DNA from 4 places in the Sorangium sp. So ce1153 genome. Region 3 is predicted to be linked to each of the others. Evidence: riboswitches for the same ligand, from Rfam matches in the RefSeq annotation. Region 3 holds a riboswitch; each other region holds the start of a gene.

Region 1 (2,194 bases), 3.9 Mb from region 3:
GGTGGTCTTCGAAGGCACGGCCGCGGAGGTCGCCTTCCAGGAGCGGACGCTCGGGGATATCGCGGCGCGCCATGGTGGCCTCCAGGGAGGCGCCGCCAACGGAGAGCGTGGCTACCAGCTCACTTTCGGCATCGCGTACATCCGCGATCTGGCGTTCGAGCACTGGGCCATTGCGGAGAGCTTCGAGACGAGCGTGCCATGGTCGCGCGCGCTCGAGCTCTACGAGCGGGTCAAGCGCCGCGTGGAGCTCGAGCACGAGCGCCGCAGGCTACCCGGACGACCCTTCTTCACCGGTCGGCTCACGCAGGTCTATTCGACTGGCGTCGCGATGTACTTCTATCTCGGTTTCTACGCGAAGGGCGTCGCCGATCCCGTCGCGGAGTATGCCGCCCTCGAGCACGCGGCGCGTGAGGAGATCCTCGCCTCCGGCGGCACGCTCTCGCACCACCACGGTGTGGGGAAGATCCGGCAGGACTTCCTCGACGTGGTGTACTCCGAGGGCGCGCGGACGGTCGTCCGCGAGGTCAAGCGCGCGCTCGATCCGGACAACCTCTTCGGCGCCTCGAACCACGGCGTGCGCGGCGCAGTGGCGCTGGCCGGCGAGACGGAGCAGGCGCCGTGACCGCGCAGCCGTTCGGCGCGGCGGAGATCCTGTGATCGGCGGACATCTCGCTTGACCTGCGCCCCGCACCGCAATATGTAGTGCCCTATGTTGGTGCCTCGGGCTTCGGCCCGGGGCTCAAAAGGGAACCCGGTGTGAATCCGGGGCTGCCCCGCAGCGGTAAGCGAGAACGATCTCCACGACGAGCACTGGCCCTCGGGCTGGGAAGCGGTGGACCGTAGGAAGCCGGCGAGAGCCGGAGCGCTCGCAAGCCCGAAGACCTGCCAACATCCAGCGTCGGGGAGACATCCCGCGCCGGTTTGACCTGGAAGCCTCGAGGGAGGCGGGGAGGTCCGAGCTGGCGCAGACCCTCGCGCCTGTCCCGGTTCCGACCCGTTCCCCGCGCTTTCTTCTCAGTCGCCCGCGGGGGCGAGGGGTCGGTCCGATGATCAATTCCGAAGGTTCAGCGCCGCTGCGCTTCGCGGCTGGCTCCGTGGTGCGCTCCGCTCTCGCGTCGCGCGGTCGGGCGTCCCCACGAGCGCAGCGGGCGAAGAGAGGCTTCGTATCGAGCCATTCCGGTCGAAGATCGACAGGACGCCGTCGTCCCGCATGTCGTCGCGACAACGCGTGACCACGCGCGCTCCGTCGCGCTCCGGAGACAGCTCAGCTGTCGAGCGCGACGCGGGTGCGCAGGCGCGCGTCCTCTCCTTCACGGCAGTAGGGTTCACATCGAAAGAGGCCTCATGCGCACTTCTGCATCTCTCGTCGCCGCAGCGTTCCTCCTGCTCTCACCGCCGGCGTTCGCGGACGCCTTCGACGAGTACGCGGGGAACACGTCGTATACGTTCAACCTCCCCGCCATCGCCGACGGGTGGTCCGTGGCCCTGGACGGGTTCCCCACGACACTAGAGGAGATCGACGGCTACGAGCTGGCCGGTCGGCTCCTCGTCGCCAACGATCAGACCTTGTACCTCCAGAAGAACTATGGATCGAGCGTCTACGTGCCTGTCGCGACGCTGAGCGACGGGCCGATGGATCCGAGCTTCCTCGCCATCTCGCCGGACGGCAGCACGATCGCGCTCGGCGTCGGCTACGGGGCGCCGCTGCTGGTGTTCCCGAGCTCGATCCTCAGCATCACCTCGCCGCCCGACCTGCTCAGCCACGTGGACGTGATCGAGCTCGACGTCGAGTACTACGACGGAGCCTGGTACGGGAACGACGCGCTCGTCGTCAACGGCGGCTGGAACGGCCCGGGCGGCTACGCGAGCGGCGTCTACGCCCTGGATCTGACGGCGTCGCCGATCGCGGAGATCCCGCTGATCACGAGCATTCCCGGCGCCTCCGGGGGGATCGCGGTGGACTCCGAGGGCAACCTCGTCACCGGGATCGGCTACAAGACCTCGCCCAACCGGACGGGCGAGCTCCGGATCTGGGCGGCGGCCGACATCCAGGACGTCATCGACGGCACCTCGAGCGCTTACGCATACGGCGGCAGCGAGGGCTCGCTCCTGGCGAGCAACGTGCTGAGCGCGGCGGCGCTCGGCTTCGACGAGGACGACACCCTGCACGTGGGCGGCGGAGACGCGTTCGGCG
Region 2 (2,194 bases), 420 kb from region 3:
CGGCGAGAGGGCGCTCGCAGCGCGTCTGCTCGCGCCTTGTTGCTGGGATCAGACGCTCGATGTCCACGAATCGGAGGTGGCGCGCGATCTTCGTCGCGAGATCCGCGCGCGTCTCCGTCGGGGGGAGGCGGCCGACGTCATCGAGCAGGACCTCGTCGCGCGCTATGGCGACCGCCTCCGTGCGGCGCCTTCGTCCGGCGTCCTCGGCAAGGTCGCCCTGGGCTTGATGCTCGGCATCGCGGTGGCCTTCCTCGGTATCTTCGCCCTGCTGCGCTCGTGGAGGCGCAGCGACGCGCAGCCAGCTCCGTCCAGCGTCGCCCTCCCGGCGGCAGCTCGCGACGAGTACGATGAGCGCCTCGACGACGAGCTCCGGGAGCGCGACGCATGACCGCATCCCTCCTTATCGTGATCGCGCCAGGGCGCGGTTGTCGCTCCGCTCGCCCGGCACCCCAACATCTCGCTTGACCGGACTCCCGCACCGCAATATGTAGTGGCTCATGTTGGTGCCTCGGGCTTCGGCCCGGGGCTCAAAAGGGAACCCGGTGTGAATCCGGGGCTGCCCCGCAGCGGTAAGCGAGAACGATCTCCACGACGAGCACTGGCCCTCGGGCTGGGAAGCGGTGGACCGTAGGAAGCCGGCGAGAGCCGGAGCGCTCGCGAGCCCGAAGACCTGCCAACATCCAGCGTCGGGGAGACATCCCGCGCCGGTTTGACCTGGAAGCCTCGTGGGAGGGCGGTAGGTCCGAGCTGGCGCAGACTCTTGCGCTTGTCCCGGTTCCGACCCCCTCCCGCGTTGTCTTCCTTTCGCCCGCGGGGGCGAGCGGTCGGTCCGAAGGGCTCTCCTGGAGAGCCTCGCGCGCTCGCGCACATCGGCTGGCCTCTTCGCTCTCGCGGTCTCGACGCGAGCGGTCCGGTACCGCTCCGAACGAAGCTCGACGAGGAGGATTGCCATGCTGAGCGACACAGGGACGACGAGCAACGGCGCGGCGCCGTTGCGGCAGCGGAGCGCGAGGAGCGGAGGCGCGGAGGAGGCGCTCCCGCACACGACGATGCGGGTGAAGAAGCGCAACGGGTCGAGCGAGCCTGTCGACGTCAACAAGATCGTCCGGGCGGTGAGCCGCTCTTGCGCGGCCCTGGCCGACGTGGACGCGCTCCGCGTCGCCACCAAGACCATCAGCGGCCTCTACGACGGCGCGACCACGCGCGAGCTCGACCAGCTCTCCATCCAGACGGCGGCGTCGCTCATCGCCGAGGAGCCGCAGTACGCGAAGCTCGCGGCGCGCCTGCTCGCCACCTATATCGACAAGGAGGTCCGCAACCAGGAGATCCACGCCTTCTCCCAGTCCGTCGCCGCCGGGCGGCGGCTCGGCCTCATCAACGAGCGGCTCCACGGCTTCGTCGCGCAGAACGCCCGCAAGCTGAACGACGCGATCGAGCCGGGGCGGGACCACGAGCTCGAGTACTTCGGCCTGCGCACCCTCTACGATCGCTACCTCCTCAAGCACCCCGAGACGCGCCTCGTCCTCGAGTCGCCGCAGCAGTTCTTCCTCCGAATCGCCTGCGCGCTGTCCGAGACGGCGGCGCAGGCCGTCGAGCTCTATCACCTGTTCTCGTCGCTCGATTACCTCCCGAGCTCGCCCACGATGTTCAACGCCGGGACGAGCCACGAGCAGCTCTCGAGCTGCTTCCTGCTCGACTCGCCCGAGGACCACCTCGAGACCATTTACCAGCGCTACACCGATGTCGCGATGCTCTCGAAGTTTTCGGGTGGCATCGGGCTCGCCTACCACCGCGTGCGGTCGCGCGGCTCGCTCATCGAGAGCACCAACGGGCATTCCAGCGGCATCGTGCCGTGGCTCAAGACGCTCGACGCGTCGGTCGCGGCCGTGAACCAGGGCGGCAAGCGCAAGGGCGCCTGCTGCGTCTACCTCGAGCCGTGGCACGCCGACGTCGAGGAGTTCCTCGCGCTGCGCGACAGCACGGGCGACGAGGCCGCGCGCACGCACAACCTGAACCTCGCGAACTGGGTCCCGGACCTGTTCATGAAGCGGGTCGAGGCGGACGGCGAATGGAGCCTGTTCGACCCCAAGGAGGTGCGCGACCTCCCCGATCTCCACGGCGACGAGTTCGAGCGCCGTTATGCCCAGGCCGAGGAGGCGGGACTCGCGAAGAAGACGATGAAGGCGCGCGAGCT
Region 3 (2,194 bases):
GGAGATCGCCCTCCAGCCCGGCGAACAGCGGCCCCGTGTCGTGGCGCCCGGCGTCCTCGGCGACGCGGCGGACGACGGCCTCGTCGACGCCGTCCCAGGAAGCGCCGCCGCACCCGGCGAGCCAGGCCGCCGCGGCGAGCGGCAGCGCGGCGGCGAGCGCGGGCCGCGCGAGCGCGGCGGGCCGGCGCGGCGCGGGCCGCCGCGTCACGACGCCCCCGCGGCGAGCGGGACGACCCGGAGCCGCTCGAGGATGTCGGGTCGCCGGGCGCGCAGGAAGACGAGCGCCCCGGCGGTCATGGCGCCCTCGAGCAGGCCGAGCGGCAGCTGGGTGGGGATGAAGGCGACGGCGACGCCCGTGAACATCGAGGTCACCGAGCCCTCGCCGGCGAGCCCGAGCGCGAGCTCGAGCGCCGTCGTCGCGTACGTGGCCCAGTCCGACGTGACGCCGGCCAGGAACCCCGCGACCCAGAGGTTCGCGCCGCAGCGCCGCGCGAGCCGGAACACGAAGTATCCGGTGAAGGCGCCCGCGATGCCCATGGACGCGACGTCGGCGCCGAGCGTCGTGAGCCCGCCGTGCGCGAGGAAGAGGGCCTGGATGAGGAGCGCCACGACGGTGACGAGGACGGTCATCCAGGGGCCGATGAGCACCGCGGCGAGCCCGGTGCCGCACGGGTGGGAGCAGGTCCCTGCGGTGGGCACCGGCACGGGCATGCACGAGATCGCGAAGACGGCGGCGGCGACGAGGCCGACGAACGGCTTGTAGAAGGCGTCCCGCTGGGTGCGCTGCCGGAGCAGGTGGAGGGCGATGGCGACGAAGGGCAGGGCGAGCGCGTTCCAGACCGCGCACCAGCCGAGCGGCAGGACGCCCTCCGCGAGGTGCATCGCCGCCGCGGGCCGCGCCGCGAGCAGCGTGGCCAGGAGCACGGCAAACGGGAACACAGGGCGGCCGGGAAGACCGGTTTGGGCGCTCCGGGTGAAGTCCGCACCCGGACGCCACGAAGACGTGCGCAAGCTGCACCTCGTGGGACTCGGGTAGGTCTCCCGGCTCATGGGTTCAGGGAGCTGCTCCAGCTCCCGGCGCTGCGTCCACCTTCCCGGGTCTCGTGGGCAGGCCCAGTGGTCTTCGGATGCAGCTCCCCATTCACGGTGGCGGGACCGCGCCGGTTTCGCACCGGCTTCCCTGTTATGCCCCTGAGGGCACCCGAGGAATGGATTGTCAGGTGGATGCTCGGTAGTCCCGTTTCGCGCCCGGCGTCAAGGAGGTCGCGTCCCGGCCGCTGCGGAGGCGCCGGCCCGGCGCCGCGCGCTCGCCGGTGAGCTCCCGCGGGCTCCCCTCGCGCTTCTTTGCGGCAGGTGCGGCGCACGGCGGGCGCGGCTGACGACGGACGACGCGGCTCACGGCGGATGCGGCCGACGGCGGACGACGCGGCTCACGGCGGATGCGGCCGACGGCGGACGCCGCGGCTCATGGCGGATGCGGCCGACGGCGGACGCCGCGGCTCATGGCGGATGCGGCCGACGGCGGACGCCGCGGCACACGGCGGGCGCGGCTGACGGCGGACGAAGCGGGTCATGGCGGAAGCGGCCGACGGCGGACGAAGCGGCTCATGGCGGAAGCGGCCGACGGCGGACGAAGCGGCTCATGGCGGAGCCGCGCTGCCGGTACGCCGGCCGCGCGAACTCCCACCGTCCAGCCCGCCGCGCGCCGTCCGAGCCCCTCGCCGGAGGTGCCAGCACCTTGTTGCTCACTCCCTGGCGTTGCTGCGAGCGAGCGACCCGAAGCTTTCCTGCGCGCCGCCCGCCGGATGTTCCGCCTGACGGCAGACAGGCTGGGCCAGGCTGAGCTCCCTCTTATCGATGCAATCAATGCAATGGTGGAGGCCGAGAAATTGACCCAGACGCACAGGCAAGAGTGGTTGGTCAGGTTCTATCCTCTGCTTCCGTAGTAAACGCTATTTACATATCCTTCACACGTCCCCTGCGCACGGCGCTGCGCGCGACGGCGCCCTCCTCGGAGGCACGCACCAGGCGCTGCCGCTCGTGCGCCCGGTGGCCGGTGCGGCGCGGCCTTCGCACCAGCGTGCTTGGTTCGGCCGGGCCCTTTACTTATGGAAGTCGGTGTTCCGCGCCCGGCGCGCGGCGCGCGAGCGCTGGTGTTCTCTTTTCTCAGAATTCGAGGAGCTCATCGCGCGAA
Region 4 (2,194 bases), 3.9 Mb from region 3:
ATCTCCGGGGGTAAACCCAGGTTGAACCTGATACCGGCGTAGTCGCCGGCCGGGGCGGTTCCCACGATCTCCGTCCTTGTCTCCGGGCTGCCGGTCTCGCATGAGCCCGTGCCGTCCTCGAAGTCGAGGAACGCGACCTTGTCGCGCTGCCAGATGCCGTCCTGCTCGAGCGAGAGCGGCTCCTCGGAACCGTCGTCGTGCACGAGCCGGACGTCATGGATGTACATGCGGAAATCGAGCGGCTTTACCGCCGATCGGGTCGTGCCGACTCCATCGAATGTGGTCGCGCAGGAGAATGGCTTTTCGCCGACCTTGGCGGCAAAGCTCAACGCAAACGTCTTCACGGCGACGTCCTCGTCGCTCCCGCTGCACCCGCTCAACGCCGCGAGACAGGCCACGCCCAGGAACGTGACACGAGCCATCGAAACAACCATCGGACAACCTTTCAAGCTACGAGGCCGCAGCGTCGTCACCACCGCGCCGGAGCGGATCACACCCTACTCGAAAGTTGGCTCTCCTGGGATGCATCAATTTGTCGCACCTCGCGGCCGTCCTCCAGGGGGGCGCCGGCGGCATCCATGAGAAGATGTGTCCCAAAAGCGCCGATGAAAAGCCAGTGTAGACGCACCTGAGGCAGCTCAGACAGATGGCTGTCGGGGTTGCATGCACAGGCAACATGGCCACCGAGAGACACCTCGAGGAAGCGACGCCTCGGAGCGCGTGAGAGGCTCCGGGCCGCCTGGAGATAGCGCCCTCGTTGATCTCGGTATCCCAGACAGAAAGGCACGCCCTTGTCGGCACGCCTGGCCTTGCGCGGTCGAGGCCGGCCATCTGGGACGCGCTGGATGACCGCGCCGCGCTGGCATCCGGGCGGAGCCGGCACCTCGGTGTTGACACCCCGCGCGAAGTCTGCAACGAGTCGCCCCGCCATCGGTGCTCGTCCGGCCATCGCCTGGCGAGCTGAAAAGGGAACCCGGTGAGAATCCGGGACTGCCCCCGCAGCGGTGAACGGGAACGACCATCACCATCAAGCACTGGGCCAAGCAGTCGAGCGGCCTGGGAAGCGGTGATCAGTAGGAGAGCGACCGGCGACGGCCGCAGCGCCCGTGAGTCCGAAGACCTGCCGAAGGTGCGCGTGCCGGTGCTCCGGCGCGCGCTGACCTGAGCCTTCGAGGGGAAGGCGCGCAGGCTCTGGATCACCTCGCTCTCGCGCGGTGCCGTGGCCCGTCACGCAGCTCCCTCGCTTCGGCTCTCAGCTCACCCGAGCAGTGCTGGGTCGACGCGGGCAGGCGGGCGCGAATGGGATCATGGCTTCATCGTGTGACTCGACCTCCGCGGCGGCGCGGCGGCGCAGCGTGCTGGCTCGCGTTCGCGGCCGGCAGCGCGGTGGCGGGCCCGCGGGCCGCCCGCGCGGAAGAGCTGCGCAGCCCAGGCGGCGAGCAGGCCGGCGGCAACGCGGCCGCAGCCGCAGCCCCGCTGAATGCGGCCGCAGCCGCAGCCCCGCTGAACGCGGCCGCAGCCGCAGCCCCGCTGGAGGTGCGCGTCGAAGGGGATAGCGTGCGCGCGCCCGCGCCGCCCAGGGACAGATCCGTTGCCGGATCGGTGCTGACCCGCGACCGCCTCACCGGCGCGGGGCTCGAAGCCGCGGACGTGCTCCGCACGCAGCCGGGCGTCCAGGTGACGGAGTCGGGCGGCTTCGGCGGACCGGCGACCGCCGCGATCCGGGGCGCGACCGCCGCGCAGACGCCGGTGTACCTTGCCGGCGTCCGCCTGAACGACGATGTCGCGGGGACAGCGGATCTCTCGCTCGTGCCCCTCTGGCTGGTAGAGCGGATCGAGATCTACCGCGGCAACGCCCCCATCGAGGCCGACCGCCTCGGGCCAGGCGGCGCGATCTTCTTCGAGCCGCGCCGGCCCTCCCGGGCGACGGCCGGCGTGGGCGCCATGGCAGGCTCGTTCGGCGCCAGGCGCGGGTGGGCGTTCGCCGGCGCCAGCGCGGGCCCGGTGAGCGCGCTCGTCGGGGTGAGCGCCGAGGCCGCGGCGAACCGTTATGCGTTCGTCGACGATCGCGGGACGCTCTTCGACGCGAGCGACGACACCGTGCAGCGCCGGCGGAACGCCGACGTGCGCACGATCGACGCCTGGGCGCTCGCGCGCGTCGATCTCGGCCACGGCGCGACCCTCGACGTGCTCG

The links. A riboswitch is a leader RNA that binds a small molecule or an ion and turns the genes downstream of it on or off. The one in region 3 is predicted to bind cobalamin.
Region 1: another riboswitch for cobalamin. It lies ahead of WME85_RS16355 (dockerin type I domain-containing protein); the one in region 3 lies ahead of WME85_RS02265 (energy-coupling factor ABC transporter permease).
Region 2: another riboswitch for cobalamin. It lies ahead of WME85_RS00780 (ribonucleoside-diphosphate reductase subunit alpha); the one in region 3 lies ahead of WME85_RS02265 (energy-coupling factor ABC transporter permease).
Region 4: another riboswitch for cobalamin. It lies ahead of WME85_RS16320 (TonB-dependent receptor); the one in region 3 lies ahead of WME85_RS02265 (energy-coupling factor ABC transporter permease).

What each region holds. Positions count from the first base shown of each region.
Region 1 covers NZ_CP150361.1:4,569,258-4,571,451, reverse strand. The annotation lists gene WME85_RS16360 (FAD-binding oxidoreductase) at 1-622, shown strand, start outside; cobalamin riboswitch at 697-904, shown strand; gene WME85_RS16355 (dockerin type I domain-containing protein) at 1,345-2,194, shown strand, end outside.
Region 2 covers NZ_CP150361.1:216,093-218,286, forward strand. The annotation lists gene WME85_RS00775 (cytochrome c-type biogenesis protein) at 1-388, shown strand, start outside; cobalamin riboswitch at 485-692, shown strand; gene WME85_RS00780 (ribonucleoside-diphosphate reductase subunit alpha) at 951-2,194, shown strand, end outside.
Region 3 covers NZ_CP150361.1:635,746-637,939, forward strand. The annotation lists gene WME85_RS02260 (hypothetical protein) at 1-208, opposite strand, end outside; gene WME85_RS02265 (energy-coupling factor ABC transporter permease) at 205-882, opposite strand; cobalamin riboswitch at 1,015-1,220, opposite strand.
Region 4 covers NZ_CP150361.1:4,559,136-4,561,329, forward strand. The annotation lists gene WME85_RS16315 (MbnP family copper-binding protein) at 1-476, opposite strand, end outside; cobalamin riboswitch at 915-1,142, shown strand; gene WME85_RS16320 (TonB-dependent receptor) at 1,321-2,194, shown strand, end outside.